DNA from 2 places in the Streptomyces sp. NPDC048191 genome. Region 2 is predicted to be linked to the other one. Evidence: riboswitches for the same ligand, from Rfam matches in the RefSeq annotation. Region 2 holds a riboswitch; the other holds the start of a gene.

Region 1 (4,163 bases), on a different contig from region 2:
CCAGACATACCGCCGCGTCGAACTCCTCGGATCCACCCCCAACGCCTCCAACGCCTCCAACAACGTCCGCGCCCCACGAGCCGCCTCCTCCAGCCGCTCCTTGGTGTATGCACTGGCCCCCATCAGAGCCCCTCCGTTCCGGGCGTGCGTTCGCAGCCCGTACGGAGTAACGAACCGGTTATCGGACAGTCACGCACGGAAAAGAGAAAACGGCCCGCACCAGTCATCCCGGTGCGGGCCGTCGGCAGCGGATACGGGCCTCAGATGGCCAGATCCTTGATGATCTTGGCCACGTGGCCGGTGGCGCGGACGTTGTAGAGGGCCTTTTCCACCTTGCCCTCCTCGTCCACGACGATCGTGGAGCGGATGACGCCCATGTACGTCTTGCCGTAGTTCTTCTTCTCGCCGTAGGCGCCGTAGGCCTCGGTGACCTTCTTCTCCGGGTCGGCCAGCAACGTGACCCTCAGGGACTCCTTCTCGCGGAACTTCGCCAGCTTCTCCGGGGCGTCGGGGCTGATGCCGATGACGTCGTAGCCCGCGCCGGCCAGGAGGTCCAGGTTGTCCGTGAAGTCGCAGGCCTGCTTGGTGCAGCCGGGGGTCAGGGCGGCCGGGTAGAAGTAGACGATGACCTTGCGTCCCTTGTGGGAGGCAAGGGACACCTCGGTGCCGTCGGCATCCGGGAGGGTGAAGGCGGGGGCCACGTCCCCCGGCTGGAGTCGCTCGCTCATCGGGCCAGCGTAACCGGGGGGCCTTGCGGTGCGGTGCGGTGCGGAGCTGACAAACTGTTCGGAACAGCATCAGGAGAGTTCGGAGGCCGTACGGTGGCGGAGACGTCGGACACGAGAACCCCGGCGCAGATCGAGGCGGACATCAAGCGCCGCCGAGAGGTGCTGGCCGAGACGCTCGACGAGATCGGGGTGCGGGTGCATCCGCAGACGATCATCGGGGATGCGAAGGCCAAGGTCGTCGCCAATGTCGACCGCACGGTGGGCCGGGCGTACGTGCAGGTCAACCGGGTGGTGAGTGAGGTGCGGGCGCAGTTCGTCGACGCGGAGGGCGGGCTGCGGCTGGAGCGGGTCGTGCCGGTCGCGGTGCTCGCCGTCGGGGTCGTCGGGCTGCTCACCGTGGGCTCCCGGCGGCGCAAGGGCTGACCCGGGCGCGTACGGGCGGGTCGAGGACAGGTAGGTTCGAGGCGTGAGCGCCAAGAGAAACGAGCACAGCGGCCCCCAGCACGACAAGCTTCCCATCCGGATGCTGCACGACCGGGTTCTGGTCAAGCAGGAGACCGGTGAGGGCGAGCGGCGGTCGGGGGGCGGCATTCTGATTCCCGCCACGGCGGCGGTCGGCCGGCGGCTGGCCTGGGCCGAGGTCGTCGCGGTCGGGCAGAACGTGCGGACCGTGGAGCCGGGTGACCGGGTCCTGTTCGATCCGGAGGACCGGGCCGAGGTCGAGGTGCGGGGTGTGGCGTACGTGCTCATGCGCGAGCGGGACCTGCACGCCGTGGCCGCGGACCGCTTCGAGGGGTCGCAGGATTCCACGGGTCTGTACCTGTAGTTCGGCGGCGAAAGGGGCCGGTGACCGTCGTCACCGGCCCCTTTCGCGCTGCCTTTGCTATGTTCGGAAGGAAGCCCGACGAGACGCGCCGTACCGGGACGCAGGCAAGGACGACGCACCGGAAGAGGAGTCGTCGTCCGTCTCGGAGGTGTCCGTCGTGGCCTGGGTTCTGCTGATCGTCGCCGGTCTGCTCGAGGTGGGCTGGTCGGTCGGGATGAAGTACAGCGAGGGTTTCACCCGGCTGGTGCCCAGTGTGTTCACCGGTGCGGGGATCGTGGCCAGCATGGTCCTGCTGTCGTACGCCGCGAAGTCGCTGCCCATCGGTACCGCCTACGGCGTGTGGGTGGGCATCGGGGCGGCCGGGGCGGCGGTGCTCGGCATGGTGGTGCTCGGTGAGCCGGTCACCGCCGCCCGGATCTTCTTCGTGTGCCTGTTGCTGGTCGCCGTGGTGGGGCTGAAGGCGACCAGCGGTCACTGAGGCGTCATCGGGGTGTCGCCGTGGCGTCAGGCGAAGGGGTCGCCGCCTCCGGCGCCGGCGGCCGTGCCGGTCGTACCGCCGCCGCCGTCGGTGCCGCCGCCGGTGTTCGTGCCGCCGCCCGTCGGGTCACCGCCGGTGGTGTCGCCTCCGTTGGTGGTGCCTCCGCCGTCGGTCGTGCCGCCGCCGGTCGTGTTGCCGCCGGTGGTGGTGCCGCCGCCGGTCGTGGTGCCGCCGCCGTTGGTGCCGGTGCCGCCGGTGGTCGTCGGGCCGCCGGTGGTGGGGGTGCCGGTGGTGCCGCCGGCCGGGCTGTTGGTCGGGCCGCCGCCGGTCGGGCTCTGGGTCGCACTGCCGGTCTGGCCGCCGGTCGTGCCCGGCTGGGCGGGGCCGGTCGCGCTCGGCGGCTGCGGCTCCTCGGCGCCCTGTTCGAGCTGGAGGTCGAAGTCGGAGGACGGCGTGTGCTTGAGCGCGTCGTGCGTGTACTGGGCCCAGATCTGGGTGGGCGGACCGCCACCGTTCATCCGGGGCGCGCCGAGGGCGCCGTACAGCGGCATGTGTTTGGCCGTGACCGGGTCCTGGCCCATGACGGAGACCACGGTGGCCAGGTCGGGGGTGTAGCCGGCGAACCAGGCGGCGGTGTCGTTCTCGGCGGTACCGGTCTTGCCGGCCGCCGGGCGGTCCGCGGCCTGGGCGGCGGTGGCGGTGCCGTTGTCGACCACGCTCTGCAGGATCGAGGTGGTGGTGTCGGCGGCTTCCCGGCTGACGGCCTGCTTGACCTGCTGGTCGGGCAGTTTGACGTCCTCGGTGCCGTCCTTGGTGATCTTCTCGATCAGGCTGTACGTGCCATGCTTGCCGTGGTTGGCGATGGTGGCGTAGGACTCGGCCATGTCCAGGACGCTGGCGTTGGCGGTGCCGAGGGCCATGGACGGGGACGGGTACAGGTCCGGGGTGTCGGAGGGGATGCCGAGGTCGATCGCGGTCTGCTTGACCTTGGAGGGGCCTACGTCGGCGGCCATCTGCGCGTAGACGGAGTTCACCGACAGGTCCGTCGCCTTGGTGACGGTGATCTGCCCGTACGACTTCTGGTCCTCGTTCTCCGGGCTGTACGGCGTGCCGCTCCAGCCTTCGACGAGGCGCTTGTTGGTGCCGTCGTACATGGTGTTCGGGGTGATGGTGCGGCCGTCCTGGGTGGTCGAGCCGTTCTGCACCGCCGAGGTGAAGACGAACGGCTTGAAGGTGGAGCCGACCTGGAAGTCACCGCGGGTCGCGCCGTTGGTGTACTGCTTCACGTAGTCGATGCCGCCGTACATCGCGACGACCTTGCCGGTCTTCGGGTCGACGGAGGCGCCACCGGCGCGGACGTAGCTGTCGACCTTGTTGTTCTTCTTGTCCAGCTTGGAGATCAGCTGGTCGTTCACCGCCTTGACGAAGGCGTTCTGCTTGCCCTTCTGGATGGTGGTGGTGATGCGGTAGCCGCGGGCCGCGAGCTGGTCGGAGTCGAGGATGTTGTGCGTGGTCAGGTAGTGGTTGACCGCGTTCACGATGTAGCCGCGCTGGCCGGACAGGCCGGTGGAGACGGTCTGCTCCTTGGGCATGGGGAACTTCATGCCGGCGCGCTTGGACGGGCTGAGCCAGCCCTTCTTGACCATGCCGTCCAGGACGTAGTTCCAGCGGGCGACGGCGGCGGCCTTGTTCTCGGGGTGGGCGACGACGTCGTACTCGCTGGGCGCGTTGACGAGCGCGGCGAGGTAGGCGGCGCGGGCCGGGTCCAGGTCCCGGGAGTCCACGCCGTAGTAGGCCTGGGCGGCGGCCTGGATGCCGTAGGCGTTGCGGCCGAAGTAGCTGGTGTTGAGGTAGCCCTCGAGGATCTCGTCCTTGGACTTCTGCCGGTCCAGCTTGATCGAGATGAAGAACTCCTTGGCCTTGCGGGTGACCGTCTGTTCCTGGGCCAGGTAGTAGTTCTTCACGTACTGCTGGGTGATGGTGGAGCCGGACTGCTTGCCCTTGCCGGTCGCGGTGTTCCAGGCGGCGCGCAGCATGGCCTTGGGGTCGATCGCCGACTCGGTGTAGAAGTCGCGGTCCTCGGCGGCCAGTACGGCGTGCTGGGCGTCCTTGGAGACCTGGGCGAGGGGTA
Region 2 (4,163 bases):
ACGACCGTCGCCACCACTGGGACGAGTACCGCGGGCACCACCATGGCGAGTGGCGCTTCGACGGCCACCGCCGCTGGGAGCGGGGAGTCCGGTACTGGTACAGCCCCGACCAGGGTCGTCACTACCGCTTCGACGGTCACCGCTTCTACCAGTGGGAGCGCGGCATGTGGATCGTCGTGATCAGCGACGAGCCCGGCTTCGACGGCAGCGTCTCCCGCTGAGCGCACGGGCCATGGCGAGCGCCGGGTCCGGGCACGAGTCGTAACCGCCCGGACCCGGCGCCCGAGCCCCGAAACGAGTCGCGATCATGACCACTTGCATAGACCACATGCTCGATATGGAGCTCGTCTCCCTTCCGGGCCAGCGGATCGTCGTACCGACCCATCTGCTCTACAGGTCGCAGGACCCGCTCGCGGTACAGCTCCTCTTCTACGACAGCATCCGAGGCCTGATCCCCTGGGTGTTCGCACGCGACCTGCTCGCCTCAGGGACTCGGGGCCCCAGCGGGACCGGTGACGTGCGTATCTGGCCCACCGGAAGCGACACCGAGGCGGTCCTGCACCTCCTGTTGTCGTCGCCTCACGGTTCCGCCCATCTCCTGACCTCACTCCCGGAGGTCGAGCGATGGCTTCACTCCACGTACCAGCTCGTGCCGACTGCCGAGGAGGCCCAGGCGCTGGACCTCGAGAACCACCTCACCCGATTCCTGAACGGGGCACCGTGAGCGCGCCAGACGGCCACCCGGTACGGAAGCCACCCGTCTCGGACGGTTCGACGGCGCCCCGTACGTGAGCCCCCTATGGACAGCGGAGGCGGCATTCGTAGCTGCTTCAGGGACAGCAGCAGCCAGCACCCGGAGTGCCGCCTTCGCGCCCCCGCACGGAGTTCGTCATCCCCGAAGGGCATGAATCCGGCCGTGGACCTACTGCCCGCCGGGCCTGATCCGGCCATCACCGGCTTCGGCGCGGTGGGCGCGCGCGATCACTCACGAGACCGCGGCCAGAGCCAGATGTGCCGGATCGCTCGAAGATCGCGTCGTTGAGGTTGCTCAGTCGTCTGGGCAGAGGACAAAGAGAGGGAAGGCGCGTCGACTGGGCCGGTCTCCGATCTCGTTGAGCGCGGCGCGGATCTCGTGCAGGTGACCCGTGGTCATCTGCAGCGGGGGCTCGTCGGGTTGGTAGGTGGTGCGGACCGGATAGTCCACGCCCGGTTCGGTGGTCATCTCGATGTGGCAGCCCAGAATGTGTGTGACCGGTCGGCGCTCGGAGAACTCGATCAGGCGGTCGATGCTCCGGGCGAAGGCGGACCAGTCCCGGACGTACAGTCGGCCGGGGTAGACCGTGTCGCCGGTGAGCAGGAGCCCGGTCCACGGGTCGTAGAACGTGACGGCTGCCTCGTGGTGGCCAGGGGTAGCCAGGCACTCAAGCACACGGCCCCCCAGATCGACGCGCGCCACGCTGTCGGCGTCCTCGTCGAATCCGAAATGAGCCCAGGCAGTGGTGCGGTCCGCACCGACCATCGTGGTGTCAGGGCGGTCAACGAACTGGCCGTCGCCGGCGATGTGATCGCCGTGAGGGTGCGTGTGCAGCACCAGCAGGTGATACCTCTCCCTGGGATGGCGGGCGAGCCAGCCGCCGAGGAGTTCGTCAACCACTCGGCGCAGGGGAAAGAATTCGGCGGATGCGGTGGCACCGGTGTCGATCAGAACCGCCTGAGAGTTTCCGAACAGCAGGAACAGGAACGGCGCCTCGTAGTGGATCGCCATGTTCTGCCGCAGGATGACCGTGTGCTCGTCGTACCAGTAGAGCTGGATATCTGGGTCCGTGTTGTGCTTGGCGGACGGTGAGCCGTGGATCCAGCGGACGTCCAGCTCGCGAGGCCGGGGAGCCTGGCCCGCGAAGTCAATGAAGGGGATGCCTGCACCCATGACGCCTCCTTGAGTGCGTCGTCTTAGCAGGCCGGGTACGGCGCACATCTCGTCCGGGGCAGGCAGCTGTCAGCCTCCGTCGTGAAGCTACCACGACGCTGATCAGCTGCTCTTGGCCAGGCAGGGGCCGACGGTGCCTCCTGTCCAGGAGGCACCGTCGGCATGACGAGGAACTCGGTACCCGGGGGGAACGCGCGTGGTGGACAGATCCGCGGGAGCGCAGCTCGGCCGCCGAACTCAGTGATGAACGGTATTAGGCTTGGGCGCGCCGACGGGCGGTCGCCCGTCGGCCGGCGGGGGTGCGGCGCTCGTGCGGCTGCCTCGGACCACCACACTCAAGGACGGCAACCGAGTGTCTTTCTTCACCATCGGTCACCGCGGTGTCATGGCTGCCGAGCCGGAGAACACCCTGCGCTCCTTCCTGCGGGCCGAACGCGAGGGGCTGGACGGCATCGAACTGGACTTGCACCTGAGCAAGGACGGTGAGTTGGTCGTCATGCACGACGACACCCTCGACCGCACGACGGACGGCTCCGGTCCGATCGCCGACCAGGAGTTGCGGCAGCTCAAGAAGCTCGACGCCGGCCTCGGCGAGCGCATCCCCACGTTCGGGGAGGTGCTGGACGCCGTCGGGCCGGCGCTGCCGATCCAGGCGGAGATCAAGGACGTGGCCGCCGCCCGTTCGTTGGCCAGGGTGCTCACCGACCGCGACCTGCTGGACCGCGTCTCGGTACTGTCGTTCCACGACGTGGCGTTGATCGAGATCCACAACTTGCTGCCGCAGGCCCGTACCGTCCTGGTGGCAGGCCCCAGCGCGCACCGCCCCACCTTCGTCGGCCGCGCTCAGAAGGTCGGTTCCAGCCTGGTCAGCGTGGAACTGCGCCAGCTGAACCGGGCCATCGTGGAGCAGTGCGGCGCCGCCGGCATCGACGTGATGGCCTGGACCGTCAACGACGAGTGCGACCTGGCGCTGGCCCGGACGCTCGGCCTGGTGGGCTGCGTGACCGACCAGCCCGGCATGAAGCGGCTGGTCGAGGCCACGGCCTGAACTCAGAGGTCCGGGGCCGAAGCGGGCGCCGGTGCGGTCGGACGTGAGCCGTGTGCGCGAAGTGGCCGGAAGGCCCGTTTACCGGATAGCAGAGAACCGACCACAGCCCTGCCGCGCTCGAGTGCATCCGGGCCGCCTGCCCGGACGGCGCCACGGTCCCCCGGATCCCCGACGATCTCTCCGCCCAGCGCCTACTGGTGGTGGCTGCGAGTGCGGAAGACCGTGGGCGTCCGACATTCGTTCGGAGCGCCTGCGATCAGGCTACTGCGCCCAACGTCCCATCGTCGGTGCGGTGCCGATGAGGCACTCGACGTCGGTCGGGAAGCCGGCGAGGGCGTAGGCGGTCAGGCGCAGGTGGCCCTCAAGGCAGACCAGGTTGTCCTGCCCCTCTCCGACGAGGATGACCGGAGGAAACCGCTCGCCTCTGATGAGCGCCCGGGCTGCGTCGACGAACAGTTCGTTGGGTACGTCGAATGCCCTTAGGCCTGCCTTGATGCGTGCCGCTGCGTCGGTCGGCCGACGGCTGCCACCCGACAGTTCGACCCAGTAGGAATAGTCGAGGTAGCGCACGCCGGCCGTCTCGTCGGCGGACAGGAGTGCCCTGATCCACGTGACTTGAGCGGGGAAGTTCTCGAACAGGTCGCGGTTCTCGCCATACCCGCGCGTCGCAGCGAGCAGAGCGCGACGTGCGTGGTTCGCCCCGGCGTCGGAGAAGTCCGGATGCGTCAGCAACTGCTCGGGCTGCCCGCCGCCCGTCAGATGGGACCGGAGCGTCCGGCCGAACCTCCGGCTGGACAGCTCGCCGCTCAAGAAGCAGGCGATCATCTCGTCCTCGCTGCTCATGCCCAGTACGTGCACGATCGTCAGCATAGGTTCGGCCCCGCTGGCTGTCGCAGCTCGCTACCGGAGCGCGGCTCCCCCGACTGCGTCGATCACCGCCGACCACTGCGGTGGCTCGTCCTCACGCCGCGCACCCAGGGCACAGAACACGTTTCCCCGCAGCTCCCCCAGGGCCCGCGTGTCCCGCAGCCGGGCCCGCTTCCAGCCGGCAAGTCGGGAGCGCGAACTACGGGCTTTCGTCCCTCGGCCCGACGGCGGCGCGGACACCCGGGTCGCCGACATCGCCGCACCGGACGGCCCGTCCCGGTGAACGTTCCCGCTCACAGCACCAGTCTGCGGAGGGCCGTA

What was found. Region 2 has a riboswitch for guanidine ahead of AB0D93_RS35320 (MBL fold metallo-hydrolase). Riboswitches for the same ligand answer to the same signal wherever they lie in the genome.
Region 1: it holds a riboswitch for guanidine, as region 2 does, so the genes downstream of both, AB0D93_RS36345 (multidrug efflux SMR transporter) here and AB0D93_RS35320 (MBL fold metallo-hydrolase) in region 2, are expected to answer to the same signal.

Annotation. Positions count from the first base shown of each region.
Region 1 is NZ_JBEZMO010000036.1:61,347-65,509, forward strand. It holds gene AB0D93_RS36325 (HNH endonuclease) at 1-123, opposite strand, end outside; gene bcp (thioredoxin-dependent thiol peroxidase) at 261-728, opposite strand; gene AB0D93_RS36335 (DUF3618 domain-containing protein) at 822-1,151, shown strand; gene AB0D93_RS36340 (co-chaperone GroES) at 1,195-1,554, shown strand; guanidine-III (ykkC-III) riboswitch at 1,601-1,674, shown strand; gene AB0D93_RS36345 (multidrug efflux SMR transporter) at 1,712-2,032, shown strand; gene AB0D93_RS36350 (transglycosylase domain-containing protein) at 2,059-4,163, opposite strand, start outside.
Region 2 is NZ_JBEZMO010000034.1:38,713-42,875, reverse strand. It holds gene AB0D93_RS35330 (hypothetical protein) at 1-221, shown strand, start outside; gene AB0D93_RS35325 (SsgA family sporulation/cell division regulator) at 308-724, shown strand; gene AB0D93_RS35320 (MBL fold metallo-hydrolase) at 1,049-1,927, opposite strand; guanidine-III (ykkC-III) riboswitch at 1,940-2,007, opposite strand; gene AB0D93_RS35315 (glycerophosphodiester phosphodiesterase family protein) at 2,280-2,975, shown strand; gene AB0D93_RS35310 (hypothetical protein) at 3,237-3,845, opposite strand.